Regions from separate parts of the Rothia sp. HMSC069C04 genome, predicted to be linked through region 1. Evidence: predicted binding sites of a transcription regulator. Region 1 holds the regulator's gene; the other holds the start of a gene.

Region 1 (7,813 bases):
ACATACGTCCCGCATGATGTTTTCACAGGTTTTCAACATGTCATCTGTGAAGACATATCGACGGTATTTAGTTACAAACACCAACTGGACATGAAGATCCCAGATAGCTTGTCTTCCAGTGCGAATGTCTGCATTATCTGCCATGACACCAAGTATATAATGGAGATGTTATGTTGAAGCGTTACCGATACCGCGCATACCCAAAACCGGGCCAGGTCGAACCTATTGCCCGACTCTTTGGATGCGTGCGCGTAACCTACAACGACGCTTTAGCCCACGCACTAGAGACCTACCGGCTCACCGGCACTAAACCTTCAGCCGCTGAACTGTCCGCACGCCTGACTGCGTTAAAGAAAACCGAGGAACGATTCTGGCTGAGTGAGGTCTCCTCCGTACCCCTACAACAAGCCTTACGTGACTTGGATAAAGCCTATAAGGCTTTTTTTGCTACTGTCACTGGCCAGCGCAAAGGTAAACGCGGCGCTCATGCACCGCGCTTTAAAAAGCGCAGTCACCGCCAGTCAGCAAGGTTTACGAAGAACTCCGGGTTTATAGTGCATGAAACAACTCATCGAGTCGGTTTTGTGCGCTTGGCCAAAATTGGAAATGTGCGGTTCGTGCTGTCACGCCCTCTACCTGCTGAGCCATCCTCAGTCACACTCATTCGTGAGCCGGATGGGAAGTACTATGTCTCATTTGTTGTGGATGTGCCTGCTGAAAATATTCAGATACCGGAGCCTTCTGCATACGCTGTCGGTGTTGACCTAGGCCTGAATCGCCTGGCCGTAGCTGTCAATTCTGAGGGTGAACGGGTGTTCTTTGAGAACCCCCGCCCTTTAAAGAAGGCAGCGGCACGTCTTGCTACGCTTCAACGTCAGCTCTCCCGTAAAAAGCGCGGTAGCAACCGCTACGAAAAGCAACGCATCCGCCTAGCCAAAGCTCACGCCAAGGTACGCAATACAAGGAGCCATTACGCGCATCAGGTAGCAAACAAGGTGGTGGACGAGAACCAAGTCATCGCCCTGGAGAACCTGAATGTGGCTGGTCTGTCGCGTACCCGTTTAGGTAAGTCGGTATTGGATGCCTCATGGGGTTTATTACGCCGTCTGATAGAAGAGAAGGCTGATGAACGTCATCGCATGGTGGTCTTTGCTGACCGGTTTGCCCCCACGTCGCAGCTGTGTTCTGTGTGTGGTGAGCCGGGCGGTAGAAAGCCGCTGAATATCCGTGAATGGGCGTGTACCAAGTGTGGTATGCGCTTAGATCGAGATGCTAATGCGTGTGTGAATATTATGCTCGCCGCAGGACTTGCGGAGAGTTTAAACGAACAGAAGAGGGACGTAAGACGCCTGCTTGCGGGTGCTGTTGCTGTTGACGCTGTTAACCCACCGAGAGCCGCATACCTGTAGGGTATGCGGCTGGCAGGAGTCCTCTTTGTTCGCAAGGAGGAGGAAGTCAACCTCCCTCACGCGGCGTATACACAAAGACGCACAAGCCTATATGGGTGGCTGACTAGCGCGAATGAGCTAGAACAGCCGAGCCGTTTATCCAAGTGTAGCGGGTTTAGCCGGTTTAGCGCTGCGGCTTCGTATCATCCGCCGTAGCCGGCTGGTGACGCTGACGGTACAGCACCACAGCCGAAGAACGCTGACGAGGCGCCGGGCGGGTACCGCGGGCAATATGCACCACGTCGCCGCTGGTACCGGCAGCGAACACGCGCTCCGCCAAGCCCAGCTTCACCTTCGCATCCTCAACCTGACGCTGCAGCGCCGCAATCTGCTCCTGCTGCTCCTCCACGAGGGACTCCAGCTCAATAATGCGGCGAATACCCTCCAGGGAGACGCCCTCCTGCGAGAGCTGCTGAATCTGCTGCAGACGGTTCACGTCACGTTGCGAATAGCGGCGCGCCTTACCGGGCGCACGCGAAGGCTGAACCAGGCCGATACGGTCGTACTGGCGCAGGGTCTGCGGGTGCATGCCCGCCAGCTCAGCCGCCACAGAAATCACGAAAACCGGCAGGTCCACGCTGTGCAACGGCTTGCCGCTACGGGACTTAGATGATGATTCTCGAGATGCCATGGTTTACTTCGCCTTCTTCAACAGATCCTTACGCGGGTTCTCCTGCGGTGCCAGTTTTACGAACTTATCGAATGCTTCCTGTGCCTCTGCGCTCAGCTCGGTGGGCAGTACAATTTCGGGGATGACCAGCAGGTCGCCGTCGCCGCCCTTAGCCTTGAAGCCGCGGCCCTTAGCGCGCAGTCGGCGGCCGACCTGACCGGGTGCCAGGCGCAACTTCACGGTGGATGCGTCAGGCAGGGGCACCTCAATCACTGCGCCGTCGACGGCCTCGGCGAGGGTGACGGGTGCGCGCATAACCAGGTTGTTGCCCTCGCGCGAGTACACGGAGTCATCGGAGACGCGCACGGTGACCTTCAGGTCGCCACCGCGCAGGCCCTTGCCGCGCAGGCGGACCTTTTGACCGTCCTTAATGCCTGCAGGGATGCGTGCCTCGGTATGGGAGCCGTCCGGCAGGAACACGGTCACGGTCGCGCCGGTGTATGCCTGGGCGAGGCTGATGCGGGTGCTGGTGGTGCTTTCTTCGGGGGCTGCGTGCTGTGCGCCGCCGAAGTCGGCGCTGGTGAAGCCTGCGGAGCGTCGGGAGCCGCCGGCGCTACCGCCGAAGAGGCCGCCGAGCAGGTCGTCAATGTTGATGCCTGCGCCGCCGTTGCTGAAGCCGCCGAATGCGTCCGCGCCGGGGTAGCCGGTGTAGCTGCCACCGCCGAAGCCGCCGCCTCCGAATCCGCCCATGCCAGATGCGCCGTAGCGGCGGATCTGGTCGTACTCTTCGCGCTGCTTCTTATCGGAGAGCACGTCGTATGCTTCCGAGATTTCCTTGAACTTCTTCTCTGCTGCGGCGTCGCCGGGGTTCAGGTCCGGGTGGTACTTGCGGGAGAGTTTGCGGTACGCCTTCTTGATGTCGCTTTCGCTTGCGTCTTCGCTGACACCCAGTGCCTTATAAAAGTCGTCGGTTAGCCAGTTTTCACTTGCCATGTTGTGTTTCTCCTTCTGCGGTGATGCGCCGCCCTCCTCGGTTACGGGACGGCTTGCAGGGGCACCGCGTGCTTGTGTTAATACTCTATATAAAAGTTTAGTCTACTTGACTCAATTTTGAAAGGGCTGAGCCCAAAAAATAGCACCCCTACAAGCCTTCTCGCCGCCACCACAGCTCGCCAAAACCCGCGCCAACACGCCGGTATAGCAACCCCGGCAGAACAGCTTAGGCAAACAACAGGGCGGGCACTCCCCCACCAGGGAGAGCACCCGCCCGTCGTTAGTTATTCAGCCATTGCTGAGCCGACCACCTTACGGTGCGACAGCCACAGCCACCTGAGCGGTACGAACCACGCGGTCGTTCACGCGGTAGCCGTAACGCAGAACCATGGAGACATGATCCTCGGCCACCTCGTCGGTGGGCTGCTGCAGTACAGCTTCGTGGATGTTCGGGTCGAAGGCGTCGCCTACTTCACCGAAGCGCTCCACGCCCTGCTTGCCGAGCAGCTCTTCGAGCTTCGCGGCGATGGAGGCGAAGGGGCCGTCCTGCAGGTCGCCGTGCTTGCGTGCGGCGTCGATGTCGTCGAACACCGGCAGCAGTGCGCCGACCAGGTCACTGATTACGAAGAGTCGCAGCTGCTCCTTTTCGCGGGCGGTGCGGTTCTTGTAGTTGGTGAACTCTGCCTGCAGGCGAAGCAGGGAGTCCAGGCGCTCCGCGGCGAGTGCCGCATCCGCAGATTCTGCTTCTACGGCGTCCTGGAGCTCAGCCTCGACGGCTTCCGCAGCTTCTTCGGCGGTTTCGACCGATTCAGCTTCGGGGTGGCCTTCCGCTGCGGGGGCGTTGAATGCCTCCTCCAGCGAGTCGGGGGTGGTGTTTTCCTGCTCAGCCATGATTACTTCTTCTCGTCTTCGTCGATAACCTCGGCGTCGACAACGTCCTCATCAGCGGCGGGCTTGGACTCGGATGCCTCAGCCTGTGCTGCTGCGTAGAGTGCCTCACCCAGCTTGGACTGGGATGCCTGCAGCTTCTCGAATGCGGACTTCACTGCTGCGTCATCGTCGCCCTCGAGTGCCTTCTTCAGCTCGTCGACGTCGCCCTGAACGGAGGTCTTGACGTCCTCGGGCAGCTTGTCGCCGTTCTCCTTCAGGAGCTTCTCGACGGAGTATGCGACGGACTCGGCTGCGTTGCGGGTGTCAGCAGCCTCGCGGCGTGCCTTATCCTGCTCAGCGTGTGCTTCTGCGTCCTTGACCATGCGGTCGATGTCGTCCTTCGAGAGGGAGGTACCGCCGGTGATGGTCATGGACTGCTCAGCGCCGGTGCCCTTGTCCTTTGCGGAGACGTGCACGATGCCGTTTGCGTCAATGTCGAAGGTGACCTCAATCTGGGGCACGCCACGGGGTGCGGGGGCGATGCCGGTCAGCTCGAAGGTACCCAGGTTCTTGTTGTCGCGAGTGAACTCACGCTCACCCTGGAAGACCTGAATGGTCACGGAGGGCTGGTTGTCCTCTGCGGTGGTGAAGGTCTCGGAACGCTTGGTCGGGATTGCGGTGTTGCGCTCGATCAGCTTGGTCATCACGCCGCCCTTGGTCTCGATACCGAGGGAGAGAGGGGTGACGTCAATCAGCAGAACGTCCTTACGGTCGCCCTTCAGAACGCCTGCCTGCAGTGCTGCACCCATTGCCACGACCTCGTCGGGGTTCACGCCCTTGTTGGGCTCGCGGCCGGTGAGCTCCTTGACGAGCTCAGCGACGGCGGGCATACGGGTGGAGCCACCGACCAGGATGACCTCAGAAATCTCGGAGATGGACACACCGGCCTCCTTGATGACGTCGAGCACGGGCTTCTTGGTGCGCTCGAGCAGGTCGTGGGTCAGTTCCTCGAACTTTGCGCGGGTCAGCTTCTCGTCCAGGTGGATGGGGCCCTCGGGGGTCACGGACAGGTACTGCAGGGAGATGTTGGTGCTGGTTGCGCTGGACAGTTCCTTCTTAGCCTGCTCAGCTGCTTCCTGCAGACGCTGCAGAGCGATCTTGTCCTTGGACAGGTCTGCGCCGGTGTTTGCCTTCACCTGTGCGAGCAGCCACTCGACTACGCGCTGGTCCCAGTCGTCGCCACCGAGGCGGTTGTCACCGCTGGTTGCGCGAACCTGAATGGTGGAGAAGCCGTCGTCGTCCTTGCCGACTTCCAGCAGGGAGACGTCGAAGGTACCGCCACCGAGGTCGAAGACCAGGATGAGCTCGTCTTCCTTACCCTTGTCCAGGCCGTATGCGAGTGCTGCGGCGGTGGGCTCGTTGACGATACGCAGGACGTTCAGGCCTGCGATCTCGCCGGCTTCCTTGGTTGCCTGACGCTCAGCGTCGTTGAAGTATGCCGGGACGGTGATGACAGCGTCGGTGACGGTGTCGTTCAGGAATGCCTCTGCGTCGCCCTTCAGCTTCATGAGGATACGAGCGGAGATTTCCTGCGGGGTGTACTTCTTGCCGTCGATCTCGGTGGTCCAGTCGGTGCCCATGTGGCGCTTGACGGAGGAGATGGTGCGGTCGACGTTGGTTACTGCCTGACGCTTTGCGACGCTACCGACCAGAACCTCGCCGTCCTTGGAGAATGCGACGACGGAGGGGGTGGTGCGGGTGCCCTCTGCGTTAGCGATGACGACCGGGTCGCCACCTTCCAGTGCTGCTACGACCGAGTTGGTGGTACCGAGGTCAATACCTACTGCACGTGCCATATGTTTATTCACTCCTTAGGTGTTAGTGCCCCGCTTCTTCTAATGCGAGGCGGGTTAGTTTGAAAGTTTTGGAGGCGGTCGGTGCTGCGCGTGCCGCCCGTGTGGGGTGGTCTGCGCGGCTTCCTTGAGCCTTGTGTACTCAAGTATGCACCCTCTCAGAGGGTGTGTCAATAGGGTTGAGCGAACTTTACTCAACTTTTTTTCGCGGAGGTGTGTGAGGGACGGGTTTTTTAAGGTTCTGGAGGGGTGTTTTGCGGGCGACTTTTGGGGCGGTGGTGGGGCGCGGACGGGCGGTTTTGCCGCGAAATTCCGGGGTTTTCGGGCTTGGCGAGGGTACGGTGAGGCGATTCAGCGCACGGCGGACTGTGCCGGGATGATTGGGCGAAAAATTTTTTAAAAATCTTTAAAAAAAGGGGGTGAAAACCCGAAAATTGGGAGTGTGAGAGGTGCCGGAAGGTGGCGCGAGGGCACCTTATATAGGGTGTGCGAGGCGATTTTTAGGCGCGATTTTTGAGCCGGGAAGCTAGGCCTCTAGCAGCGTTGCTAGGGGTGCGCTTCGTGCAGACATCTCAACTACGGGCACCCACCTGAGATATCAGAGATTCACTCCTCTTGTATATGGCGAACCCGCTTGCAAGCTCCATCGCTCACTCTATGGAGGTATCTCCGCTTGTCCGGTCCGTAATTCTAACCTTCACCTGTGGCTTGAGCCTACCCGCCTACCGTATGCTGGTTACAACCATATCCTCTCAAAGCAGACAGGAATTGCCAATGCCCACGCAAAAAGCCCCACTGCAGAAAACCTCGAATAGATTTCGCAGACCCTTCATAAATAGAATTCACAGACCCTCCCACTCCCCTCAGAAGACACACTTGCTTGGCAAATCAGAAAATAATATAGATTGGAAACTCTCGTCAATCGCTACAGCATTAACTTTAGGAATTATATATATTAATGTCTCTCACTTTAAAATCCCATTTAATGCTTCAACACTTATTACACTCATCTTAACCCCTATGGCTCTATGTATAATTTTTCCAAAAACTATTTTTTCGATTTGGCGAGCTTTTAAAAAATATCTAGATAAAATCGATATAAACATTAATACATTTATACAGGCCATGAATTTTTTCTTCCCCCCTCTATTCGCCTACTTATCAGTAACCATAGTTCTCGGTGAGCCCGAAATTCCTAGCGCGTACCATCTCTTTATAATATTATTTACCCTAATACCCCTTCTACCTACATTAATCTATACTTTCTATCAAAAAATCCATAAAATAGAGAATCGATCAATCAACAGAGACTTTCTCAATAAAGAAAAAATACAACCTCAAACCCCCTTCGAAAAGCTTAAATCCGCATCACAGTTAGTGCCAATAATCATTGCAATATCCTTCACGTTTATATTAATTCAAAACATAATGTTGATGGACCGCGACATTGGTCTTGCAATTCATCTTACGGCAACTGAATTTACGTACGCTAAATACGAGTGGATTTCTTTTATGCTTATGCTAACCCTTATAGTCTATTCCACTTTTCTTTTCCCCTTAGCCCTATCTATTCTGTACAGAGGCTTCAGACTAATCCAAAACAGCCACCCCTTTGAATCTCTAAGAAACTCCATTATTCATTCTGCAGAAAAACAACCCGCCACATCCATAAGCACTTCATTAATCGATACACAGAAAATTATCAGCGGCTTTCTAGTAGTCCTGCGCCATTTCATTACATTTATATTAATTGTAATTATTGAAACCATATTTGGGGCTATTTTGGGATTGCAAAATTCACCCCCCATATTCATGTGCATTCTGATATTTTCAGTCATGGCTTACTTAAATGTAAACATATATATACTCTCAAGAAAGTCAGTCAACCCCACAAAAGTAAAAAAAATATTATACTCATCATGCCTTAAGATTTTAGTTTTTCTTGCCGTAATATTCTCAATTTCATTTCATGATTCTACAATTACTTCATCCATAAAAAGTTCAATCCTCCTAGGTAAAATCATTTCATCTCCCTCTGC
Region 2 (7,938 bases), on a different contig from region 1:
AATGTGCAAACTCAGCCACGGGCTAAGTCCGCCCAGCAGACCGGTTTAGTTCTCAGCCTTCTGCTCACGCTCGGAGGTCACCGACAGACCGTCGCTGGCAACGTCCGGGTTCACATCCACGGTCACGGTGTCGCCGTCGTGGATTGCACCGGAGAGGATGCCTCGAGCCAGGCGGTCGCCAATCTCGCGCTGTACCAGGCGGCGCAGCGGGCGGGCACCGAATGCCGGGTCGTAGCCGGTCTTACCCAGCCACTCCAGGGCGGCGGGGGTGACGTTCAGGGTGAGGCGGCGGTCCTCCAGACGCTTAGCCATGCTCTTGATCTGCAGGCCCACAATCTGGCCCAGGTTCTCAGCCGACAGGGGCTGGAACATGATGATGTCGTCCAGTCGGTTGAGGAACTCGGGGCGGAATGCCTGGTGCACAACCTCCAGTGCCTTCTCGGAGCGCTCCTCGAAGGGCAGGTCCTGGTTGACCAGGTACTGCGAACCGAGGTTCGAGGTCAGGATCAGGATGACGTTGCGGAAGTCCACGGTGCGGCCCTGGCCGTCGGTCAGGCGGCCGTCATCGAGTACCTGCAGCAGGATGTCGAAGACCTCGGGGTGTGCCTTCTCAACCTCGTCGAGCAGGACCACCGAGTAGGGGCGACGGCGTACAGCCTCGGTCAGCTGACCGCCCTCTTCGTGGCCGACGTATCCGGGAGGGGCACCGACCAGGCGAGAAACGGTGTGCTTCTCGGAGTATTCACTCATGTCGATGCGCACCAGGGCACGCTCGTCATCGAACTGGAACTCAGCCAGTGCCTTAGCCAGCTCGGTCTTACCAACACCGGTCGGGCCCAGGAACAGGAAGGAACCAATCGGGCGGTTCGGGTCGGAAATACCGGCGCGGGCGCGGCGCACAGCGTCAGAGACGGCAACCACTGCGGCTTCCTGACCAATGAGGCGGGCACCGATGCGCTTCTCCATTTCGAGCAGCTTCTCGGATTCGCCCTGCATCATGCGACCTGCGGGAATACCGGTCCAGGAGGAAATCACCTCGGCGATATCGTCCGCGGTGACCTCTTCGGAGACCATGGACTCGCTCTTGGCGGTGTCCTCGGCGCGCTGTGCTTCTTCCAGCTCAGCCTGCTTTGCGGGAATCTCACCGTACAGCAGGCGGGATGCCTCGGCGAGGTTACCCTCGCGCTGTGCAACCTCTGCGCGGGAACGCAGCTCGTCAATCTGGGTCTTGATGTCACCCACACGGTTCAGGCTAGCCTTCTCGGCCTCCCAACGAGCGTTGAGGGCGTCGAGCTGTTCCTTCTTGTCAGCCATGTCCTTGCGCAACGCTTCCAGACGCTCCACGGATGCGGGATCGGTCTCGTCGGCAAGTGCCAGTTCCTCCATGGTGAGGCGGTCCACGGCGCGGCGCAGCTGGTCGATTTCCTCCGGTGCGGAGTCAATTTCCATGCGCAGGCGGGATGCTGCCTCGTCAATCAGGTCAATTGCCTTGTCAGGCAGCTGACGGGAGGGAATGTAACGGTTGGACAGGGTTGCTGCGGCAACCAGCGCGGAGTCAGCGATCTGCACCTTGTGGTGTGCCTCGTAGCGTTCCTTCAGGCCGCGCAGAATACCGATGGTGTCATCTACGCTGGGCTCGCCCACGTACACCTGCTGGAAGCGGCGCTCCAGTGCGGGGTCCTTCTCAATGTTCTCGCGGTACTCGTCCAGGGTGGTGGCACCGATCAGGCGCAACTCGCCACGGGCAAGCATGGGCTTGAGCATGTTGCCTGCGTCCATGGAGCCTTCGGACGCGCCCGCACCGACGACGGTGTGAATCTCGTCGATGAAGGTCACGATCTGACCCTCGGACTTCTTGATTTCTTCGAGGACAGCCTTCAGACGCTCCTCGAATTCACCGCGGTACTTTGCGCCTGCGACCATGGAGCCCAGGTCCAGGCTGATGAGGGTCTTGCCGCGCAGGGATTCGGGCACGTCGCCAGAAACCATGCGCTGTGCCAAGCCTTCCACGACGGCGGTCTTACCGACGCCGGGCTCACCAATCAGCACGGGGTTGTTCTTGGTACGGCGGGAAAGCACCTGCACAACGCGGCGAATCTCAGAGTCGCGGCCGATGACCGGGTCAAGCTTGCCCGCGCGGGCAATAGCGGTCAGGTCGGTACCGTACTTTTCGAGCGCCTGGAAGGTGCCTTCGGGGTCGGGGGTGTCCACGGTGCGGTCTCCTCGGACGGTGGGGATGGTCTGTGCAATGAGCTCTGCGGTAGCGCCGAGCTTGTGCATTGCTTCAGCGGTGCTATCTGTGCCGCTGGCAATGCCGAGCAGAATCATTTCGGTAGAAACGTAGGTATCTCCGAAGCCCTGGGCGCGGGTCTGTGCCGCCTGCAGAGCGGAGAGCGCGGCACGGCTGAGGGAGGCGTTCTGCACGGAGGCACCGGATGCCTTCGGCAGCTTCTTGATTTCAGCGGATGCCGCCTCGGAGATAGCGTCCACATCCAGGCCTGCAGCCTTGAGGACTGCTACGGCGACGCCTTCGCGCTGGTCCATGAGGGCCTTGAGGATGTGCGCGGTTTCAATAGTGGGGTTACCGGCGGTTTGAGCATTAGTATTTGCCGCCGAGATAACTTCTTGACTCTTGGTCGTGAACTTGTTGTCCATGATGTTCCTTTCGCATTTCGAGGGGCTTATCCTATGCGCCCCTGCATTACATAACTTGAGTCTACTCCACTCAATTATGTTTCGCAAGCCTCCTGCAAAAAAATTTTCATATTTTTCACCCCACCTCACCCCACCTCACACCCCTGACCCCCAAACAAAAGCCCCGGACAAAAGCCCCAGTCAAAACCGCATTGTTATACTGACCGGACTGGGTACTTGCGAGGCTGGGCGCTTGCGGGCTCCCACAACAATCACAGTCACGAATGGGGACCCACATGAAAATACTGGTTATAGGCGCAACCGGCCGCACCGGCTACCTCTTCACCCGCAAAGCCCTAGAGGAGGGGCACACCGTCACCGCCTACGTGCGCAACCCCGACAAGGCGCTAACACTTTTGGGAGCGCACCAAAATCTCACTATCGTTCCGGGAGCCCTGAACGATGCCGAGCAGCTCGCCGCAGCATCCTCCGGGCAAGACGTGATGGTCAGCATCCTGGGCCAGAAAGCCACGGTACGAGAGTTTCTCTCCTCCACGTTCATGCAGGAGCGCCTGCCCCTCATCATGGAGGCGGTCACGGGCGCAGGCGTGAAGCATTGCGTTCTGATGAGCGCCTACGGTGTGGGCGATACGGTACGGACCGCGTCCCTGCCCATGCGCCTGGTATGCAAGGTCATCATGCGCGGCATTTTTACCGACAAGGTTAAGGCGGACGCCCTGGTTGCCGAATATCAGCCGTATATTTCGCGGGCGCATCCGGGCAGGCTGACCGATAAGCCCGGTAGGGGCGGGGTGAAGGTATTTAACATGGCGAGTGTCGAACGCGTTCCGGGCATTCCGACGATTGCCCGTGAGGACGTTGCCAATGCGCTGCTCACTATCGCCAAGAACCCCCAGAACGCGGGCACAGATTTTTTGGTGACGATTGGGGACACTGTCCTACGCTCGCCTCAGAAATAAACCGGTAGGCTTAATGACATGACGACTACGAACACCTTCCCCGCCGCCATTCTCTTCGACCACGACGGAACCCTGGTTGACACCGAACCCGTATGGGCTGCCGCTAAGGTTGCTCTCGCCGCAGATTTCGGTGGCACCTGGACCGAGCAGGACACCCTCGATTGCTTGGGTCTGTCCATGCAGTTCACTCTGGATCGCCTGCGCGAGCGCGGCGTGGATCTGCCGGACGAAGAGATTAATGAACGTCTTGTGGCGAAGGTGCATGACGCCCTGGCGCACCAGCCGGTAGAGTTCCTGCCCGGTATTGAGCGTTTCCTTTCGGAGGTTCGCGAGGCGCAGATTCCGGCGGCTATCGTCACCAATGCGACCACTTCCGTAGCGCGCCGTACCGCAAACGCGGCTCCCGAGGGCACATTCTCGGTCATTATTGGTAACGATGAGACCACTCACCCCAAGCCGGACCCGCAGCCGTACCTTTTGGCAGCGGAGCGTCTGGGTGTTGATCCGACTCAGTGCGTGGCGATTGAGGACTCCCCTTCGGGCGTGCGTAGCGCAACCGCGGCGGGTATGCGTGTCATTGTTGTGCCGGGCGAGCTGGAGGTTCCGGCGGAGCTGGGTACCGTGCGCCTCAAGCATGAGGAGCTGACCCTGGAGGCGGTTCGCGCGCTGGCGTAGCCGCGTAGTTTGCAGACTGAAAGCTCTACAGAGAACTGAATACACTTCACCGTAAAGGGTGGGATGCACAAGATGAGATATCGCGCATCCCACCCTTTGTGTGCGCCTGGGCGGTGAGCCACGCGGGCGTTTGGGGCTGGCACGTTTGGGCAGGAGCTTTTAAGTGCGGCGCGACACATAGATGACAATTTATTACGAATTACTCAAAATAACCTTGACAATGGTTCCTTAAAATGATTTACTCATAATAACGATTCGGCGGGGCGACAAATCCCACCGAACCACAAGCATCACAGCATCATGAAGGAGACCATCATGGCATTCGCAAACTACACCGCACCCGGCCTGACCCTCGAAGAAGGCAAGGGCATTTCCGAGGTTCTCCAGGCACGTCTGCACGACCTGAACGACCTGCACCTGCTGCTGAAGCACGCTCACTGGAACGTGACCGGCCCCGGCTTCATCGCCGTTCACGAAATGATTGACCCCCAGGTCGACACCGTCCGCGAGTTCGTCGACGCCATCGCAGAGCGTATGGCAACCCTGGGCGCAACCCCCAACGGCCTGGCTGGCGCACTGGTCGCACAGCGCACCGTCGAGGACTACCCCGTCGGCCGCGCACGCGTTGCTGACCACCTGCACGCCCTGAACGACGTCTACACCCGCGTGATTGAGGCTCACCGCAAGGCGATCGCGTTCGCTGGCGAGTCCGACCCCGTCACCGAGGACCTGCTGATCGGTCAGACCGCCGAGCTGGAGAAGTTCCAGTGGTTCATCCGCGCGTTCCTGGAGAACGGCGAAGGCAACATCTAAGCTGCAACCATCTACGTCGTAGCCTCTAAACGACAGCCTACCTATGGCGGCACGTCATATAGGTATTAGCTTTTAGAGTCACGAACCGGGCGGGTGCGCTTCCTTATGGAGGGTGCACCCGCCCGGCTTTTTATGCTCGAAGATGCCCCGCTTCTTCCCGACACTTTTACCTTTCCCGGCGCTTGAGTCCTCGTCCGTGCGGTATCACAAAGTACGTTGAGGCGAACAATAACACCGGGTTAGGCCGTCCTAGATTTTCTGTTCGGAGTGCTCTACAGTGGTTCACTGATTAACACAGAACGCACAGACTTGAACGCATGGTTGAGCACCCGGGAGATACCCGGAGCGACCCGCATCCGGCGGAAAGAGAGATATGAGCACGCACGCGACGCACGAGCACGGCGAAGACACGTACGGCGAGCAGACCGAGAAGCTTCAGGCTGACGCGGCCGAGACTGAAAGGACCGTAGCTGAGGCGACCGAGCACAAGCCGACCCGCCACAGTGCGGTTACTTCCCCCTCCCCCGCGCAGATTAAGCGTTGGCGCCGCTACCTGGCTGATGAGGAGTCGGAGGCGCGCATCTACCGCTACCTGGCTCGCCGCGCCGAGGGCACCGACCGCGAAATCTTGCTGCAGGTTGCCGAGGCAGAAAAGCGTCACCAGCAGCATTGGCGTGACATGCTCGGTGAGCACGCGAATGTGCACGTGCGCCCGTCCATGCAATCTCTGGTGTTGCAGTTCTTGGCGAAGAACTTCGGTTCGGTGTTTATTCTGGCGATGGCTCAGCGCGCCGAGTCCCGCTCCCCCTACGCTGAGGATCCAGACGCTACCGAGGAAATGGCGGCTGACGAGGCAATTCACGAGGAAATTATTCGCGCCCTGGCGACTAATGGTCGCGAGAAGCTTTCGGGTAATTTCCGTGCGGCGGTCTTTGGCGCTAATGACGGTTTGGTCTCGAATCTGGCGCTGATTATGGGTATTACCGCATCGGGCGCGTCCAGCTCGATGGTTCTGCTCTCGGGTATTGCGGGCCTGCTGGCTGGTGCGCTGTCGATGGCGGCGGGTGAGTTCGTGTCGGTGCGTTCTCAGCGTGAGCTGCTGGATGCATCCCAGCCGACCCGGGTGACCCTGCGTGTGGCGGGTGATTTGGATCTGGACGCTAACGAGCTGGAGCTCATTTACCGTGCCCGCGGTATGGAGCCGGAGGCGGCGCATCACCGTGCGATGGAGCGTTTCGGCTACATGGATTGTGACTGTGATCCGTCGCTGTCTCACCGCGAGGATGAGGATCGTGAGGAGAATGTGGCTTTGGGTACCGATATTGGTGCTGCCGCTGCGTCCTTTGCGTTCTTTGCTTCGGGTGCGTTGGTTCCGATTCTGCCGTATATCTTTGGCTTGTCGGGTGTGTTCGCGATGGTGCTGTCTCTGCTGTTTGTGGGTGCGGCGCTGGGCTTCACCGGCGGCGTGGTGGGTCTGCTTTCGGGCGCGTCCCCGCTCAAGCGCGGTGTTCGTCAGATTCTAATTGGCTTTGGTGCAGCGTTTGTGACCTACCTGCTGGGTCTGGCGTTCGGCACGACGGTCGGCTAGTTACAACACCCCTAATAAGCTCTCCCAAGTGTATATAGCCGCTCTGGAATTCGTTTTCAAGCATTTGAGAACTATACAGATGCAGAAATCCCCCGGTGGATACATTCAGTGTATCCGCCGGGGGTTTTCTATACGCTTGTACCCTGCATGAGGGGTTGCCCTACTACGGGCTGAGCCCTATTACGGGTGAATCTCCGCGGTGGTGGCCTGACCGGAAACGCTCTCAGAACCGGTCGCGCCGTTGCCGGAGTAGGTCAGGTTAGCGACCTGCACGCTGGACGTCTGCTTGTACGAAACCCAGCCGTCGTTTGCCGGGAAGCGCAGCTGCGCCGGCATGAAGTTAGTCTGGCTGTAGTACTTGGTGCCGGACTGCTTCATGGTGTACGCCTTGCTGGTGGTGTAGACGATACGACCCTTGAAGGTGTAGGTGCCGTCGGAGTTCTGGGTGATGGTCGGTACTTCTGCGGTCCAGGTGCCAGCGGTCTGTGCGACGGACAGGTACTTTGCCTGGCCTGCGGAGGCTACCAGTTCGGTGGTCTTACCGGTCAGCTTGCGACCGGAGGGGGCCCATGCCTGGCCGTTGATCTTACCGAACTTAAGGAGCGACTGTGCGCTGGCGGCGACGGTGTACTCAACCTCGGTCACGAAGGTTGCGCCAGCTGCGAGGGTGACGCTGCTGCCGGGGATGTAGCCGGTGCCGGTTGCGGTGTCCTTGGTCGGTACGGACCACCAGAAGCCGCTGGAGGACATGTATGCGCCGTTTGCGCCGGTCTGGGAGTTGGTGACGGGGGTGAACTTACCTTCACCGTTGACGTAGGTTGCGCTCTTGGGCTTGGAAGTTGCGTCGTCCCAGTTGATGTCGGAGTCGGGGGTGGTGGAGGCGGTGAAGTGTGCCTCGGGGCTTGCCGGGTTGATGGTGCCGGTGTTGTTGGAGGATGCGTAGCCGACGTAGCCGCCGTTGTTCTGCACGCTGACGTACACGCCGTACTGTACGCCGGGGGTTTCCTTGGATGCGGCGTAGGCGGGTACGGCTGCGGAGGCTGCGACGACGGGTGCGGACCAGACGCCTGCCTTGGCGATGGTGCGGCGAGAGATGGGCTGGGTCATGAGTGTAGTGATCTCCTGTGAGTGGTGGTGTTTCTTGGAGCCGTCAAGAATGATTCTGACTAGGCTCAATGCACTCCAGTATACAAAGGTTGAGGTTATATCTGCACCTTATGAGGGCAGATGTGCACAATCTTACTTTCT

What was found. Region 1 encodes HspR, which represses chaperone genes until heat shock. Its sites were predicted from a motif close to AAGTTGAGTCNNNNNGACTCAACTT; they were not measured.
Region 2: a site for HspR is predicted at 2,708-2,732, ahead of clpB (ATP-dependent chaperone ClpB). Genes of this name have one in related genera too.

What each region holds. Positions count from the first base shown of each region.
Region 1 is NZ_KV810742.1:286,061-293,873, forward strand. Features, by position in the region: gene tnpA (IS200/IS605 family transposase) at 1-144, opposite strand, end outside; gene HMPREF2879_RS06275 (RNA-guided endonuclease InsQ/TnpB family protein) at 171-1,409, shown strand; gene HMPREF2879_RS06280 (heat shock protein transcriptional repressor HspR) at 1,573-2,079, opposite strand; gene HMPREF2879_RS06285 (DnaJ domain-containing protein) at 2,083-3,051, opposite strand; gene HMPREF2879_RS06290 (nucleotide exchange factor GrpE) at 3,364-3,942, opposite strand; gene dnaK (molecular chaperone DnaK) at 3,945-5,777, opposite strand; gene HMPREF2879_RS09345 (hypothetical protein) at 6,549-7,813, shown strand, end outside.
Region 2 is NZ_KV810736.1:510,963-518,900, forward strand. Features, by position in the region: gene clpB (ATP-dependent chaperone ClpB) at 46-2,655, opposite strand; gene HMPREF2879_RS04770 (NAD(P)-dependent oxidoreductase) at 2,931-3,614, shown strand; gene HMPREF2879_RS04775 (HAD family hydrolase) at 3,633-4,289, shown strand; gene dps (DNA starvation/stationary phase protection protein Dps) at 4,605-5,102, shown strand; gene HMPREF2879_RS04785 (VIT1/CCC1 transporter family protein) at 5,476-6,690, shown strand; gene HMPREF2879_RS04790 (amino acid oxidase) at 6,871-7,797, opposite strand.